DNA from 3 places in the Actinosynnema sp. NPDC002837 genome. Region 3 is predicted to be linked to each of the others. Evidence: riboswitches for the same ligand, from Rfam matches in the RefSeq annotation. Region 3 holds a riboswitch; each other region holds the start of a gene.

Region 1 (5,679 bases), on a different contig from region 3:
CCGGGCTGGTGGCCGTGGAGAAGGGGTACGACGGCAAGCGGCCGCGGACGTGGGTCGGCGTGACGGCGGCGGGGCGGGCCGCGCTGGCGGCGGAGATGGCGGCCCTGCGGGCGCTCGTCGAGCGGCACGTAGCCTCGCAGCCATGAGCATCCACGACATCCCGCTGCGCACGCTGTCCGGTGAGCCGTCGAGCCTGGGCGCGTTGGAGGGCAAGGCCTTGCTGGTGGTGAACGTCGCCTCGAAGTGCGGGCTGACGCCGCAGTACCAGGGCTTGGAGCGGTTGCAGGAGCGGTTCGCGGGGCAGGGGTTCTCCGTGGTCGGGTTCCCGTGCAACCAGTTCGCCGGGCAGGAGCCGGGCACGGCGGAGGAGATCGCCACGTTCTGCTCCACCACGTACGGCGTGACGTTCCCGCTGTTCGAGAAGGTCGAGGTGAACGGCCCGTCCCGGCACCCGCTGTACGCCGAGCTGACGTCGTTCGCGGACCTCGACGGCGCGGCCGGCGACGTGCAGTGGAACTTCGAGAAGTTCCTGCTCGCCCCGTCCGGCGAAGTCGTCGCCCGGTTCCGGCCGCGGACCGAGCCGGAGGACGAGGCGGTCGTCAAGGCCATCGAGTCGGTGCTGCCTTGACCGCGCGGGCGGAGTTGGAGCGCCTGGCCCGGCAGGCGCGCGACGAACTGGCCGCCGCCGGCCTGCCCCTGTCGCACGAGGGGCTGGCGCCGGACCTGCAGTGCGGCGTCACGGTCCGGGTGACCATGTGGGAGCCGGACGACGGCGTGGTGCACGCGGACTGGCGGCCCAGCCCCCGGCTCAGCCGGGTGGCGGTCGACGCCCTGCGCCACAAGCACCTGGACCACCCGGCCCTGCACCGGCAGGGAGCCGTGTCGCAGGCCATGGCCGACGCCGTCATCACCATCCTGACCGCCGTCGGCTTCACCGCCCGGCACACGACGAACGACTACCTCCCGTACGGCGTCGACGTCCTCGCCGCACCCGAAGGCCCGCCCGCGTGGGCGGTCCACGACGACGAGCTGACCATGCCGGGCTGGTCGGGGTGACCGAGGCCGGGCCCGCCCTCCGCAAGGGCAGCCCCGGCCTCGGTTCAGCACTCGATGACGTTCACGGCGAGGCCGCCGCGGGCCGTCTCCTTGTCCTTGACCTTCATTGCGCAACACCCTGACCAGCACGAATGCCGCCAAGACGTCTTACTGGCCGTCCCCAGGCCGTCACAGCGGAGCAGCACCCTCGCGAAGATCAAGGAAACCGGAAGAATGGGCCGCACACCCCGCCATTCGGTCAGCGTCGCCGGAGTCGTGGTCAACGATTCGGGGCAGGTGCTCGTCATCCGGCGCAGGGACAACGGCCACTGGGAGCCACCCGGCGGAGTGCTCGAGCCGGCCGAGACGTTCGAAGACGGCCTCAGGCGAGAGGTCCTTGAGGAGACCGGCATCTCGGTCCAGGTCGAACGCTTGACCGGCGTCTACAAGAACATGCGACGCGCCATCGTGGCCTTGGTCTACCGCTGCACCCCGCTGGACGAGCCCGACCAGGCCACCACCGAAGCAGCCGAGGTTCGTTGGATGACGCTGGACGAAGTCCGCGAAGCGATGTCACCGGCCTACGCGGTGCGAGTAACCGACGCGTTCGAGTCCGAATTGCACACTCGCGCTCACGACGGCGTGAACCTCCTCCCGTAGCCGCTGCTGAATTCTGCTGTGCTGGATCAAGGCGCGCCGACCTGAGGGCGCGACAGCTGGCAGCAGCAGCAGTCGGGACGATCGCGTGGTCGAGAAGTGTTGTGCGGCATCGAGGTTCAGGCCGAAGACGCGCGAACGGGCTCCACCCCGCGTTACGAGGTGGAGCCCGTCAGGTGCGGCTCAAGATCAGGCCGTCTCCAGGCCGTGGGACGTCAGGCAGTGGCGAGAACCATCGAGCAGCGATGGAAGCCATCCGCCCTGGTCAGCGGCCGGTTATCAGCACTCGATGACGTTCACGGCCAGGCCGCCGCGCGCGGTCTCCTTGTACTTGACCTTCATGTCCTTGCCCGTCTCACGCATGGTCTTGATGACCTTGTCCAGCGACACGAAGTGGGAGCCGTCGCCGCGCAACGCCATCCGCGCCGCCGTGATCGCCTTGATCGACGCCAACGCGTTGCGCTCGATGCACGGGATCTGCACCAGTCCCCCGATCGGGTCGCACGTCAGCCCCAGGTTGTGCTCCATGGCGATCTCGGCCGCGTTCTCCACCTGCTCCGGCGTGCCACCCAGCACCTCGGCCAGCCCGCCGGCCGCCATCGAGCACGCCGAGCCGACCTCGCCCTGGCACCCGACCTCGGCTCCGGAGATCGACGCGTTCTCCTTGAACAGCACGCCGACCGCACCCGCCGTCAGCAGGAACCGCACCACACCGTCGTCGGACGCGCCCGGCACGAAGCGGGTGTAGTAGTGCAGCACCGCGGGCACGATGCCGGCCGCGCCGTTGGTCGGCGCGGTCACCACGCGGCCACCCGCGGCGTTCTCCTCGTTCACCGCCAGCGCGAACAGGGTCACCCAGTCCATCACCCGCAACGGGTCCGTGGCGTAGTGCTCGGCGGCCATCCGCTGCCGCATCTCGGCCGCCCGCCGCCGCACCTTCAAGCCGCCGGGCAGCACCCCGGTCCGCGTGCAGCCGCGCTCGACGCACTCCTGCATCACGTCCCAGATGCGCAGCAGCCCCGAGCGCACCGACTCCTCGTCGCGCCACGACCGCTCGTTGGCCAGCATCACCTCGCTGATCGACAGCCCGGTCTCCCGGCACCGCGCCAGCAGCTCGTCACCGGTCCGGAACGGGTGCCCGACCGGCGTCTCGTCGGGCTTGATCCGGTCCGCCCCGGTGGCCGTGTCGTCCACCACGAACCCGCCGCCGACGGAGTAGTACACCGCCGAGTCGACCACGACGTCACCCGAGTGGGCGGTGAAGCTCATGCCGTTGGGGTGCAGCGGCAACGACTTCCGCCGGTGCATCACCAGATCGGCGTCCTCGGTGAACGCGATCTCCCGCACCCCGGCCAGCCGCAGCCGCCTGGTGGCCCGGATTTCCGCCAGCCGCCGCTCGGCCTCCTCCGGGTCGACCTCCTCCGGCCGGCTGCCCTCCAGGCCCAGCACCACCGCCTTCGGGCTGCCGTGCCCGTGCCCGGTCGCGCCGAGCGACCCGAACAGCTCCACGTGCACCCGGTCGACCGAGGCCAACGAGGGCCGCAGCCGTTGCGCGAACATCATCGCCGCGCGCATCGGGCCCACCGTGTGCGAGCTCGACGGTCCGATGCCCACGGAGAACAGGTCGAACACGCTGATCGCCATGACGTCAGTCCCCGGTCAGTTCCGCGTACTTCGCCGCGGTCAGCAACCCGGACGCGTCCGTCACGGCCACCTTGAACAGCCACCCGGCCCCGTACGGGTCGTTGTTGATCAACGACGGGTCGTCGACCGCGGCCCGGTTGACCTCGACCACCTCGCCGCTGATCGGCGCGTACAGGTCGCTGACCGACTTGGTCGACTCCAGCTCGCCGCACACCTCGCCCGACTTCACCACGGCGCCGACCTCGGGCAGCTCCACGAACACGATGTCACCCAACGACTCCGCCGCGTACGACGTGATGCCGACCGCCACGGGCTCCTGGGTACCCGGCGCCCAGTCCACCCACTCGTGCTCGGGCGTGTACAGCAGGTTGTCCGGAAAAGTCACGACAGCGCTCCCTCACGGCAAGGTCCACCAGAGCCCCACTCTGTCCTGGGACCTGAGAGCTTCACCGACGCCGGAGCGGCGGCTTGCACCGTGGGTGCGCGGACTTGCGCGCTTTCCAGAGTCGCCTCACCCGAGCGGTTCTCGCTGCCTGAGAGTGTGCGGGGTACTTGCTCCTTCGGCGCCCCGGCACGTTCACCGAGGTCTCTCCCGCGCGGGTTCCGGCGCTCCTGGCGCGCCGCGGCCGATGTTCAGTTGGTTGGCCCGCACGCTAGGTGCCGGGCCCGACGGGTGTCAACGCACCGTCGGGCTTGTTCGATCAGCACAGTGGCGCAAGGGTGCGTTCGTGCCGGCCGCACGATGACACCGAATACCCGTTACCGGACCTTTGGTGTAACAACGGCCGAAGGAGCCCACCGTGCGGATCGCCGTCCCCCGCGAGATCAAGAACCACGAGTACCGCGTCGCGCTGACCCCGGCGGGCGCGCACGAGCTGACGCAGCGCGGCCACGACGTGGTGGTCGAGGCCGGCGCGGGCCTCGGTTCGGCCATCACCGACGAGGAGTACCTGGCCGCGGGCGCGAAGGTGCTGGCGGGCGCGGACGACGTGTGGGCCGAGGGCGACCTGGTGCTCAAGGTGAAGGAGCCGATCGCCGAGGAGTACCCGCGGCTGCGCAAGGGCCAGGTCCTGTTCACGTACCTGCACCTGGCCGCCGACCGGCCGCTGACGCAGGCGCTGCTGGACTCGGGCACCACCGCCGTCGCCTACGAGACCGTGCAGACCGCGAACGGCGCGCTGCCGCTGCTGGCGCCGATGTCCGAGGTGGCGGGCAGGCTCGCGCCGCAGGTGGGCGCGTTCTCGCTGATGAAGCCGTCCGGCGGGCGCGGCGTGCTGCCCGGCGGCGTGCCCGGCGTGCACCCGGCGCGGGTGGTCGTGATCGGCGGCGGCGTGGCGGGCCTGAACGCGGCGGCGATCGCCGTCGGCATGGGCGCGGACGTGCAGATCCTGGACACCAACGTGGACCGGCTGCGCCACATCGACGCCCTCTACCAGGGCCGCCTGCGCACCGTGACGTCCAACCGGTACTCCGTCGAGCAGGCCGTCCGCGAGGCCGACCTGGTCATCGGCGCGGTGCTGGTGCCCGGCGCGAAGGCGCCGAAGCTGGTGAGCAACGAGCTGGTCGCCGACATGAAGCCCGGCTCCGTCCTGGTGGACATCGCGATCGACCAGGGCGGCTGCTTCGCCGACTCGCGCCCGACCACGCACGCCGACCCGACCTACCAGGTGCACGACACCGTCTTCTACTGCGTGGCGAACATGCCCGGCGCCGTGCCGCGGACGTCGACCTACGCGCTGACCAACGTGACGCTGCCGTACGCCGTCGCGCTGGCCGACCAGGGCTGGGAGGCGGCGCTGCGGGCGGACGCGTCGCTGGCGCTCGGCCTGAACGCGCACGAGGGCCTGCTGACCAACCTGCCGGTCGCGCAGGCGCACGGGATGACCCACACGCCGCTCGACTTCTGAGGACCCACCGCGAAGGGCCCCGCTCACGTGCTGTGAGCGGGGCCCTTCGGCGAAAGAAAGACGGCCCGCTCAACCAGCCTGGGGGTCACTGGGAGCGGGCCGCGTCGCCAATCTTAGCCGGGAACGGGGGTCGCTGCCCAGTGACCCCACCGATCCGGCCGAGATTCCCACCCGGCGGTGGCGACGCGCTGTGCCCAAACTCAAGCAATCGAGTGAACTTGGGTGATAACGGGTAAGTCACGACGGCCCCGCGACCGATGCACAGGGCGGGAACCCCGCGGCTACCCGGCGGGGTCGTCCGCTCGCGCGGCGCTCTGCCGCGCCACCTCCGATCGGAGCGCAGATGGCTGAACCCGAGGGCTGGATCGACTGCCACGACCCGTTCGGGCGGGACCGGTCGATGACCGTGCTCGTCGAGGACGACCGAGTTCTGCTG
Region 2 (5,679 bases), on a different contig from region 3:
GAGGGTCAGTGCGCCGTGACGTGGCCCCCCGTGCTGTCCGACGGCAAGCCGCAGCTGCAGGGCGTCGACCCGGCGCTCGTGTCGACGGTGAAGCGGGCCGACGGCACCGACCAGGTGACGCTCGACGGCTGGCCGCTCTACACCTACGCGAAGGACGAGGCGCCCGGCCAGTGGAAGGGCCAGGGCGTGGGCGGCACGTGGTTCGTGGTGCAGCCCGACGGCAAGCGCAACGTCGAGTGCCTGCCGCCGGGGGTGACGCCGCCCGCCGCCTAGTCCACTGTGCCTCGCCCTGATCCCCCGGCCCGGGGTTGGCCGGGGGATCAGGGCGTCGCATCGCGGACCGTGCGGCTCGAAGTGGCGTCAGAGGGTGCGGACGGCCTCGGCGAAGTCCAGGCGCGGGTTGCGCGGGTGGGTGCCGGAGTGGTCCGGGTGACCGATGTTGACGATCACCAGGGGCAGCTGGTTGGTGCCGGCGAAGAACTCGCCGCGCACGCCCTCGGCGTCGAAGCCGCTCATCGGTCCGGCGGCGAGGCCCGCCGCGCGGACGCCGACGATGAAGTAGCCGGCCTGGAGCAGTGCGCTCGTCTTCGCCGCCTCGGTGCGCCCCGCGTCGTCCGCGAACGCCGCCTTCGCGCCCGGGTAGTGCGGGAACGTCGTGGCCAGGTGCTCGTGGAAGTCGGTGTCGGCCGCCAGGATCGCGGTCACCGGCGCGGCCAGGGTCTTGGCCCGGTTGCCCTCCGCCATGTGGGGCGCGAGCCGGGCCTTGGCGTCCTCGCCCCGGATGAGCAGCACGCGCAGCGGCTGGCTGTTCATCGCGGTCGGGCCCCACTTCACGAGGTCGTAGACGTCGCGGAGCTGCTCGTCGGTCACCGGCTCGTCGGTGAACGCGTTCGCCGTGCGGGCCTCGCGGAACAGCAGGTCCTGCGCTTCGCGTGGGAGGGCCAGCGTGTCGAGGGTGGCGGTCATGGTGCCTCTTTCGGTTGTCCCGTACGCGGGTTGCGCACGGGACAACCTCCAGTAAGCGCGAGCTATTTCGTGGCGTCGTTCACAGGGACGGGTACAGCGGGTGCTTGGCGGCCAGCACCTCGACCCGCGCCCGCAGCTCGGCCAGGTCCGGTGACGGCTGCAACGCCGCCGCGATGATCTCCGCCACCTCGGTGAAGTCGGCCGCGCCGAAACCGCGCGTGGCCAGCGCCGGCGTGCCGATGCGCAGGCCGGAGGTCACCATCGGCGGCCGCGGGTCGTTCGGCACCGCGTTGCGGTTGACCGTGATGCCCACCTCGTGCAGCCGGTCCTCGGCCTGCTTGCCGTCCAGTTCGGACGCCACCAGGTCCACCAGCACGAGGTGCACGTCCGTGCCGCCGGTGAGCACCTTCACACCGGCCGCCGCCGCGTCGGCCTGCGACAGGCGCTCGGCGAGGATCTTCGCGCCCTCGACCGTGCGCCGCTGGCGGTCGGCGAACTCGGGCGACGCGGCGTGCTTGAACGCCACCGCCTTGCCCGCGATCACGTGCTCCAGCGGGCCGCCCTGCTGACCTGGGAACACCGCCGAGTTGATCTTCTTCGCCAGGTCGGCCTCGTTGGTCAGGATCACGCCGCCGCGCGGGCCGCCGAGCGTCTTGTGCGTGGTCGTGGTCACGACGTGCGCGTGCGGCACGGGGCTCGGGTGCAGGCCCGCCGCCACGAGGCCGGCGAAGTGCGCCATGTCCACCATCAGGTAGGCGTCCACCGAGTCGGCGATCCGGCGGAACTCGGCGAAGTCCAGCTGGCGCGGGTACGCCGACCAGCCGGCCACGATCAGCTTCGGCCGGTGCTCGGTCGCCAGCCGCTCCACCTCGGCCATGTCGACGCGGCCGTCGGCCTCCGACACGTGGTAGGGCACCACGTTGTAGAGCTTGCCGGAGAAGTTGATCCGCATGCCGTGCGTGAGGTGGCCGCCGTGCGCGAGGTCCAGGCCCAGGATCGTGTCGCCCGGCTGGAGCAGGGCGAACATCGCGCACGCGTTGGCCTGCGCGCCCGAGTGCGGCTGCACGTTCGCGAAACCGGCGCCGAACAGCTCCTTCACCCGCTCGATCGCCAGCCGCTCGATCACGTCGACGTGCTCGCAGCCGCCGTAGTAGCGCCGGCCGGGGTAGCCCTCGGCGTACTTGTTCGTCAGCACCGACCCCTGCGCCTGGAGCACCGACACCGGCGTGAAGTTCTCCGAGGCGATCATCTCCAGCGTGCTCTGCTGCCGGTGCAGCTCGGCGGCGACGGCGTTCGCGACCTCCGGGTCGAACTCCGCGAGGGAGGTGGTGAAGTGCTCGGACATGTGTGGGGTCTCCCTTACGAGGTGCGCTTGTAGAAGGGCAGTGCGACGACTTCGACCGGCTCGTGCTTGCCGCGGACGTCCACCGACAGCCGGGTGCCGGGCTCGGTGTTGCCGACGGCCACGTACGCCATCGCCACCGAGTAGCCCAGGGTCGGCGACAACGCGCCGCTGGTCACCTCGCCGATCCGGGCGCCCGAGGCGTCCAGCACGGGGTAGCCGTGCCGCGGCGCGCGGCGCGAGGCGGTCTTCAGGCCGACCAGGACCTCCTCGACGCCCCGCTCGGCGACGGCGGCCAGCGCGTCGCGGCCGACGAAGTCGCCCGGCTTGTCCAGCTTCACCACGCGGCCGAGGTTCGCCTGGAACGGCGTGCGGTCGCGGCCGAGCTCGTTGCCGTACAGCGGCATGCCCGCCTCCAGCCGCAGCGTGTCGCGGCAGCCGAGGCCGGCGGGCTTGAGGTCGTGCGGCGCGCCCGCCTCCAGCAGGGCCCGCCAGACGTGCGCGGCGTCGTCCGGCGCGACGAACAGCTCGAAGCCGTCCTCGCCGGTGTAGCCGGTGCGGGCCAGCAGCACGGGCTTGCCCGCGACCTCGGTCGGGTACGACGCGTAGTACTTCACCGCGGCCAGGTCGGTCGACGTGAGGCCGGCGAGGATGGCGGTGGCCTTCGGGCCCTGCACGGCGAGCAGCGCGTAGTCGGTCGACTTGTCCGCGACCACCGCGTCGAAGCCCTTCGCCCGCTCGACCAGGGCCTCGTGCACGACGGCGGCGTTCGAGGCGTTGGCGACGACGAGGTACTCCTCATCACCCGTGCGGTACACGATCAGGTCGTCGATGACGCCACCGTCGGCCTCGCAGATCATCGTGTACCGGGCGCGGCCGACGCCGATCGCGGACGCGTGGCCGACCAGGGCGTGGTCGAGAGCGGCGCCCGCCTCCGGGCCGGTGAGCAGGATCTCACCCATGTGGGTCAGGTCGAACAGGCCCGCCGACGTGCGCACCGCGTGGTGCTCGGCCAGCTCGCTGTCGTAGCGCAGCGGCATCCGCCAGCCCGCGAAGTCGGTGAACATGGCGCCCAGCGCCTCGTGTTCGGCGTGCAGGGGCGTGCGGCGGCTTTCCATCAGGCGGGCCCTCCCTGGGTGCGGACATGCCGATGGGCCGACCGGTCGGGTCGACGGGCGGGCACGTCCGAGCGATTCACGAGCGAAAGGATGACACGGTCCACCGGAGACTCCTCGTCGAGTGAGCCTCCCCCTCTGCCATGAGCCTGAGAGCTTCACCACCCGGTGGGGGCGGCTTGCACCGTGGGCGAGGCGCACCGGGGTGCGCCTGCTTTCCAGAGTTGCCTTCGTCGCGCGGTACCTGTGCCTGAGAGATTCCGGGGAGGAGTTGCTCCTTCGGCGCCCCGCTGGGGGACTCTCCCGCGCGACATCGACGGCCGTGTTCAGTTGGTACCGCCAGACGCTAGGGGTGCCCGGCGGGCGGGGTCAACCCCGGTCACAGGCTCTTCTCGGCCCGGACGCTCTCGACCACCTTGCGCTCGGCGTAGAACGACACGAACGGGATCGTGCCCGCGAGCAGCACCAGCACCGTGCCCTTGATCGACCAGCGGGCCTTGAGCGCGAGGTCGACGGTGAGCACCAGGTAGACCGCGTAGAGGAAGCCGTGCACCGGGCCGACGACCTGCATCATGCCCTCGCTGTCGCCCGCGTACTTGGCGATCATCGCGACCACGAGCAGCAGCAGGCCGACACCGACCACGTAAGCCATGAACCGGAACCTGGTCAACGCGCCGCTCATCGCCCTACCTTCGCTCACCGCTGGTCCCGCGCGTTGAGTTCGGCGAGCATGCGGTTGTAGGCCGCGAGCTCTTCGTCCTCGTCGTCCCGCACGGGCGCTCTGACGGGCTCAACGGTAACTACCGGCCGCGGCGGCGCGGCCACCGGCTCCGGCGCGGCCTCGGCGGCGGCGTCCGCCGTCCCGGCGGCGGCCTCGGCCTTGCGGCGGGCGTCCAGCCTGCGGATGCGCCACACCATGAACGCGGGGAAGAGGCCGAACAGCGGCCACTGGAACACGTAGCCGAGGTTCTGGAACGTGCCACCGGCCTCGGAGAACCGCTCCCACTGCCAGTAGGCCAGGCCGCAGCACACGACCAGCGACGCCAGGCAGACGGCCGCGATGGCCAGGCGCTGGGGGGTGATGAGGCCTCGCACGCCTCAAGAGTACTTCGTGCGTCGCACGAGGCTGGGGCTCCCCGCACGGGAGCCCGCACCTCGACGGCAAGGGCTCCTCGACCGCAGGAGCCCGCCCCGACTCGTCGGACCTAGGCCACGCCGTCCCGGCGTTGCCTCTGCAACCTGGCCACGCACCAGGCCGCCGCACTACCCCGACGCAGGTGCTGGAGCACCGTCATCGGGCCGAGGCGACGACCGAGGTCGGCGGGCGAGAGCCCGGCCGCCCGGTAGTCCAGAGCGCGCTGGTCCAACGGGCTGATGCCCGCGTCCCACCACTGCTCCGCCTCGGACAGGTCGCCGACCAGCTGCCAGTAGCTGGCGGCCGCGGCGAGCAGGGGCTCGGGCACCTCGGGCGCCCGCTTCCGCATCGCCGCCACGTACGCCGGATCCGCGGACTCGACCTTCACCAGGCCGCGGGGACCGCCATTCGCCCGCTGCACCGGGATCCCCGGCGCGGACGGCGGGGCTTCCGCGAGCCACGCGTCCTTGATCCGGTTCACCTCCTGCAGCTCGGCGTCGTCCGAGCGCTCAGCCGCCCACTGCCGCAACAGCTCGTCGACTCCGGAGTCCTCGACCATTCTGCCTCCTCATCGGTCGAAGATCAGCCAATGCGACGCACCGTATTAGCGGGTACCGACAACCGCTAGACCCTGGTTTGTCTAAAACCCTGTTACCAGGGCGTTATAGCCCTCATTCCACCCGTACGGTGCAACGTTCGGGGCGCATAGTCACCGATCGTGACCGCATTGAGCGGGAGTACGCGGGGTTACCGCGGGACCTCTAGGCGAACAGGCTGCGGACGAAGGTGATGATCGACTCGGCGCCGGACTGGAGCCACCCGAGCGCGGTCCTCACCGCCTCGGCGGACTCGTTCGGCTGGGTGATCAGGAGGAACAGCACCAGCGCGACCGCCGCCAGCGTCACCACCTTCTTGACGTTCACTGATCGGTCTCCGTCCGTGTCACTGGGCAGGGCGGCCGAGCGCCGCTCCGGTCGTGTCAACGGCCATGGTCCCTCATTCACCCGGATGATGACGATCGAACCCGCCGCCATCCCTCGACCGGTCGCACGAACACCACGCAACCACGCCTGGGTCGCACGGAGAGTCACCCGAACGGACGATCAAGGGGACCGGTGGTC
Region 3 (5,679 bases):
GACCGGCCGACGGCTGCAACGGGTGGTTCGGCAGGAACGGCGCCAGGTGCGACCGCACGCCGATCGGCCCGACACCCGGGCCACCGCCGCCGTGCGGGATGCAGAACGTCTTGTGCAGGTTCAGGTGCGACACGTCCGACCCGAACTTGCCGTACTGCGCCAACCCGATCAGCGCGTTGAGGTTCGCGCCGTCGACGTACACCTGGCCGCCCGCGTCGTGCACCAGCCCGCACACCTCGCGCACGGTGTCCTCGTACACGCCGTGCGTCGACGGGTAGGTGATCATGATCGCAGCCAGGTCGTCGCGGTGCGCGTCGACCGTCGAACGCAGGTGCTCGATGTCCACGTTGCCGTGGTCGTCGCACTTGACGACCACGACCCGCATCCCGGCCATCACGGCGGACGCGGCGTTGGTGCCGTGCGCGCTGGACGGGATCAGGCACACGTCGCGGTGGTCGTCGCCGTTGGCGCGGTGGTAGGCGCGGATCGCCAGCAGGCCCGCGAACTCGCCCTGGCTGCCCGCGTTCGGCTGCAACGACACCGCGTCGTACCCGGTGACCTCGGCCAGCCACCGCTCCAGGTCACCGACGATGCTCAGCAGCCCGTCGGCGTCCGACGCGGGCGCGAACGGGTGCAGGTCGGCGAACTCCGGCCACGTGATCGGCTCCATCTCGGCCGTGGCGTTGAGCTTCATCGTGCACGAGCCCAGCGGGATCATGCTGCGGTCCAGCGCGACGTCCTTGTCCGACAGCGCGCGCAGGTAGCGCAGCAGCGCGGTCTCGGAGCGGTGCGAGTGGAACACCGGGTGGGTCAGGTAGTCGCTGGTGCGGCGCAGGTCCGCGGGGATGCCGTCGGCGGTGTCGGCGTCCAGGCCGTCCACGTCCGCGACGGTCACGCCGAACGCCTTCCACACCGCGACCAGGTGCTCGCGCGTGGTGGTCTCGTCGCACGCGATGGACACCACGTCGTCGTCGACCTGCCACAGGTTCACGCCGAGGTCGCGCGCGGCGGAGACGACGGCGGCGGCACGTCCTTCGACGCGGGCGCGCACGGTGTCGAAGAACTCGCCGTGCACGATCTCGACGCCGCCCTCCAGCAGGCCGGCGGCCAGCACGGTCGCCATCCGGTGGGCGCGGGTCGCGATCGCCTTCAGCCCTTCCGGACCGTGGTACACCGCGTACATCGACGCGATCACCGCCAGCAGGACCTGAGCGGTGCAGATGTTGCTGGTCGCCTTCTCCCGGCGGATGTGCTGCTCGCGCGTCTGCAGGGCGAGGCGGTAGGCGAGCGAGCCGTCCGCGTCCACGGACACGCCGACGAGCCGGCCGGGCAGCTGCCGCTCCAAGCCCTGGCGCACGGCCATGTAGCCCGCGTGCGGCCCGCCGAACCCGATCGGCACGCCGAAGCGCTGCGTGGTGCCGATGACGACGTCCGCGCCGATCTCGCCGGGCGGGCGCAGCAGCGTCAACGCCAGCAGGTCGGCGGCGACCACGGCCTGCGCGCCCGCCTTGTGGATCTCCTCGACGACCGCCGCGTGGTCGCGCACCACGCCGGACGCGCCGGGGTAGGACAGCAGCACGCCGAAGAAGTCGCCGCCGAGGCCGAGGCCCTCGATGCCCTGCGACAGGTCGGCGGTCACGATCTCGATGCCCAGCGGCTCGGCGCGCGTCTCGATGAGGGCCAGCGTCTGCGGCAGCGTGTCGGCGTCCACGACGAACTTGTTCGATTTGGACCGTCCCGCGCGGCGGACCAGCGTCATGGCCTCGGCGGCCGCGGTGGACTCGTCCAGCATCGAGGCGTTGGCCAGCGGCAGGCCGGTCAGGTCGGCGACCATCGTCTGGAAGTTCAGCAGGGCTTCGAGGCGGCCCTGGGAGATCTCCGGCTGGTACGGCGTGTACGCGGTGTACCAGGCGGGGCTCTCCAGCACGTTGCGGCGGATCACCGGCGGCGTGGTCGTGCCGTAGTAGCCGAGCCCGATCATCTGCGTCATCGGGCGGTTGCGGGAGGCGAGGGCGCGCAGCTCGGCCAGCGCCTCGGTCTCGGTGGCGGGCGCGGGCAGGTCCAGCACCAGGTCGCGCTCGCGGATCGACTCGGGGACGGCGTGCTGCGCCAGTTCCTCCAGGGAGCCGACACCGATCACGTCGAGGATGCGGGCCAGCTCGGCGGGCCGCGGGCCCACGTGCCGGTCGGCGAACGGGGTGCCGTGCTCGAGTGCGGCGAGGGGGATGCGGTCCTGCGTCATCGGTGCTGGCCTCCAGGGCTCCGGACAGACTTCTGCCGTTGCCCTCCCCCTCTGTCTTCTGCCCGGCGGGCGCCTGAGAGCTTCACCCGGCTGTCGGGTTTGCACCGTCGGCGGGGTCGGTCGGTGGTGGCCGACCCGCTTTCCAGAGGCGTCTCACCCGCACGGTCCTTGCGCCTGAGAGGTTCCGGGGAGGATTTGCTCCTTCGGCGCCGAGACTGGCTCGGACTCTCCCGCACGGGATAAAGCGACTACGCGCGAAATCGTACCCGGCGGGTGGGTGAGCGGTACCGCCGGCGCGACGTGGATCTCATCGCGTTGCGCCGGGTGTGCGGGCCGGTCAGCCGGCCGCGTTGCGCCGGGCGAGCACGTCGGTCAGCCGGCCGCCTTGCGCCGGGCGGTCAGCCGATGGCCCTCGTGCGGCGCCGGCGGGACAGCTCGTCGTCGGCAGGCTCCACGATCTCGGCGCCGTCCGCGCGTTCGGCGGGGAAGTCGTGGATCGTGCCGCTGATCTCCCGCATCGCGCCGGAGACCGCGATGCCGAACACCCCTTGGCCGCCTTGGAGCAGGTCGACCACCTCTTCCGGCGACGTGCACTCGTAGACGGTGGTGCCGTCGCTGAACAGCGTGATCCGGGCCAGGTCCTGCACGCCGCGGCGGCGCAGGTGGTCGACCGCGACCCGGATGTTCTGCAACGAGACACCGGTGTCCAGCAGCCGCTTGACGACCTTGAGGACCAGGATGTCCTTGAACGAGTAGAGCCGTTGGCTGCCGGAGCCGTGGGCACTCCTTATCGTCGGGTTGACCAACCCCGTGCGCGCCCAGTAGTCCAGCTGGCGGTAGGTGATGCCCGCGATCTGGCACGCGGCGGGGCCGCGGTACCCGACCAGTTCGTCCGGCAGCGAGGAGTCCGGGAACAGCTCACCCTGTTCGCCGGATCCGGCCCGGATGGGCGCTTCCTCGACCACGCCTGCCTCCCCTCGGTCCGGTCACGACGACCGGCGACCAACGTGAAGCCGCCGCGGTGCCCGAATCACACCGTGGCAATTCACCTGAGTTCGACGGTAAGACCGGGTAGGGGGCAGGTCAACGCGACGCGCTGGGCGTGTCTTGCCTCAACGTGAGGTTGAGGTTGAGAGAGTCGCCTGTCGTAAGCCATTCGGGTGACGTTTAGTGATCGTTTAGCGGACGAAGGTTGACGTTGTGTAACCCAGAGGCGTGACACCTGGAGGTGGCACGCGGGGTTGATCCACAACGCACCGCACACGCTCGCGAGGGGCCGTTGACGGCGTGGGGCCCTTGGGCGCGGCCCTTCGCGGGGCGTGGTGGAGAGCGGTTCGACGGATCGGTGACGGGCTGGTTTTGTCAAGCACCCGACCCGCTTGTCCGCAAGCGGCAGGTTGGTGTGAGGCCCGGGGTAGTGGTGTGCGGTCCCAGGCGGTAGGGGTGCGGCGGGGTGCGGCGGGGGTGCGTGCAGGCTGAAAAGCATGTCCTCGCCGGACGGGCAGATCAGCAGGATGACGGCGGGGTGGGTGGGTACGCGCCGGGTCCGTTGTGGTGCGGGTTTCGTGTCATCCCACCGACCTCCCTACGGGCTACCACACGTATCAAGGGGGCAGGCATCGGTGGACGGGCGGGCAAGGGACGCACAGCCCCCTTGACACGCGCGGTAGGGCGGAGCCAGGTCGGCGGGATGACACGAAGCCCTTCCTTCGGGAAGGGCGTGGGCAAGGGCGTGTCAGTGGACGGCTGTGGGGAGGCGTGCTCTGGTGTGCCGGGGCCGTGCCGGTAGGCAGGGCGTGGTGGGGGCGGACGGTTACGTGTCGGCGCCGCGGAAGTCCTCGGGCGATACGGAGTCGAGGAACTCGCGGAACTTCTCGACCTCGTCCTCCTGCTCGTCCGGGATGATGAGGCCCGCCTCCGCCAGCACCGACTCCTCCGCGTGGATCGGCACGCCGATCCGCAGGGCCAGCGCCACCGAATCGCTCGGCCGCGCGGACACGCGGATGTCGCCGTCGAAGACGAGTTCCGCGAAGTAGGTGCCTTCCTGCAAGTCCGTGATCCGCACCTGCTCCAGCTGCCGGCCGAGGGCTCCGATGACGTCCTTGAGCAGGTCGTGCGTCAACGGCCGGGCAGGACGGACACCTTGCTGCTCCAACGCGATCGCCGTGGCCTCGACCGATCCGATCCAGATCGGCAGGTACCGTTCGCCCTCGGTTTCGCGCAGCAGCAGGATCGGCTGGTTGGCGGGCAGTTCCACCCGCACGCCGACGACGCGCATTTCGCTCATCGGGTCTCGCCTCCCTCAGCGCGCTGAAATTCTGGCGTCCCCGCTACCAACGAGGATCCCCCACGTACTCTTTCGACGCTACCCGCCAAGCGGGCCCTGTGCGCAACCGCCCGCCCGCTTCGGATCACGATGCGGACACGTGTTCACCTCGGCGAAACAGGTCGTCCGACGACCTCTCGCAAACCGACCTTCACCAAGAGTGTGTGCAGCGTTACGGAGAGCGCCGCCAACTCCCGCACCACGTCGTCACGGTCGCGTGAGCGGTGGGCCGCGCCGACGACCTGCTCCACCAACCCGACCTCGCGGTCGGCCGCGGCGCGGAAGGGGCGCAGGTGCCGGGCCTCCAGGCCGTGCTCGGCCATCGCCCGCACGGTCGAGGCGATCTGCACGGCCTCGTGGTCGTAGAACCCGCCCGCACCTGGCCTGATCAGGCCGTGCTGCTCCAGGTCCGCCAGCACGCCAGGCTCGATGCCCGCGCGCGCCAGCAGGTCCTCGCGGGTGACCCGGTGCCCGGCGGCCGGTGCGAGGTCGACCGCGCGCATCGCCTTCGACGCGCCCTGGTCGGCCGCGTCCAACTGCTCCTTGATGACTTTCAGCGGCAGGTACCTGTCCCGTTGAGCGGACAGGATGTACCGCAGGCGGTCCACGTCGGCGGACGTGAACTGCCGGTACCCCGAGGCCGTGCGCGCCGGGCGGACCAAGCCCTCCGACTCCAGGAATCGGATCTTGGAGATGGTGACGTCGGGGAAGTCGGGTCGCAGCTGCGCCAGCACCGCCCCGATGCTCAACCCCCCGCGTGGCCGCCCGGCCGCCGTCACCGGAGCCCCATCGCTCAGGCCCCCTGGCCCCCGGCGCCCGGACCGGTCAGGAACACGAGGCGGAACTTGCCGATCTGCACCTCGTCGCCGTTCGCCAGCACCGCCTGGTCGACGGGCTCGCGGTTGACGTAGGTGCCGTTGAGGCTGCCCACGTCGATGACCACGAACTCGCCGCCCTCGCGGCGGAACTCGGCGTGGCGGCGGGAGACCGTCACGTCGTCGAGGAAGATGTCGCTGTCGGGGTGCCGCCCCGCGCTGGTCGTGTCGCGGTCCAGCAGGAACCTCGACCCCGCGTTGGGGCCGCGCTTGACCACGAGCAGCGCCGAACCGGC

What was found. A riboswitch is a leader RNA that binds a small molecule or an ion and turns the genes downstream of it on or off. The one in region 3 is predicted to bind glycine.
Region 1: linked by a shared signal. The riboswitch ahead of gcvH (glycine cleavage system protein GcvH) and the one ahead of gcvP (aminomethyl-transferring glycine dehydrogenase) in region 3 are both predicted to bind glycine.
Region 2: linked by a shared signal. The riboswitch ahead of gcvT (glycine cleavage system aminomethyltransferase GcvT) and the one ahead of gcvP (aminomethyl-transferring glycine dehydrogenase) in region 3 are both predicted to bind glycine.

The regions. Positions count from the first base shown of each region.
Region 1 covers NZ_JBEOVG010000063.1:22,361-28,039, forward strand. The annotation lists gene ABTZ99_RS31670 (transcriptional regulator) at 1-146, shown strand, start outside; gene ABTZ99_RS31675 (glutathione peroxidase) at 143-628, shown strand; gene ABTZ99_RS31680 (hypothetical protein) at 625-1,056, shown strand; gene ABTZ99_RS31685 (NUDIX hydrolase) at 1,270-1,695, shown strand; gene ABTZ99_RS31690 (L-serine ammonia-lyase) at 1,972-3,336, opposite strand; gene gcvH (glycine cleavage system protein GcvH) at 3,341-3,721, opposite strand; glycine riboswitch at 3,847-3,941, opposite strand; gene ald (alanine dehydrogenase) at 4,137-5,243, shown strand; gene ABTZ99_RS31705 (hypothetical protein) at 5,587-5,679, shown strand, end outside.
Region 2 covers NZ_JBEOVG010000002.1:194,256-199,934, reverse strand. The annotation lists gene ABTZ99_RS02360 (hypothetical protein) at 1-273, shown strand, start outside; gene ABTZ99_RS02355 (malonic semialdehyde reductase) at 361-966, opposite strand; gene glyA (serine hydroxymethyltransferase) at 1,046-2,311, opposite strand; gene gcvT (glycine cleavage system aminomethyltransferase GcvT) at 2,326-3,426, opposite strand; glycine riboswitch at 3,555-3,650, opposite strand; glycine riboswitch at 3,652-3,739, opposite strand; gene ABTZ99_RS02340 (DUF3817 domain-containing protein) at 3,803-4,105, opposite strand; gene ABTZ99_RS02335 (hypothetical protein) at 4,120-4,518, opposite strand; gene ABTZ99_RS02330 (helix-turn-helix transcriptional regulator) at 4,629-5,117, opposite strand; gene ABTZ99_RS02325 (hypothetical protein) at 5,320-5,481, opposite strand.
Region 3 covers NZ_JBEOVG010000154.1:4,648-10,326, reverse strand. The annotation lists gene gcvP (aminomethyl-transferring glycine dehydrogenase) at 1-2,242, opposite strand, end outside; glycine riboswitch at 2,395-2,485, opposite strand; gene ABTZ99_RS43565 (MerR family transcriptional regulator) at 2,641-3,207, opposite strand; gene ABTZ99_RS43560 (bifunctional nuclease family protein) at 4,056-4,529, opposite strand; gene ftsR (transcriptional regulator FtsR) at 4,673-5,347, opposite strand; gene garA (glycogen accumulation regulator GarA) at 5,362-5,679, opposite strand, start outside.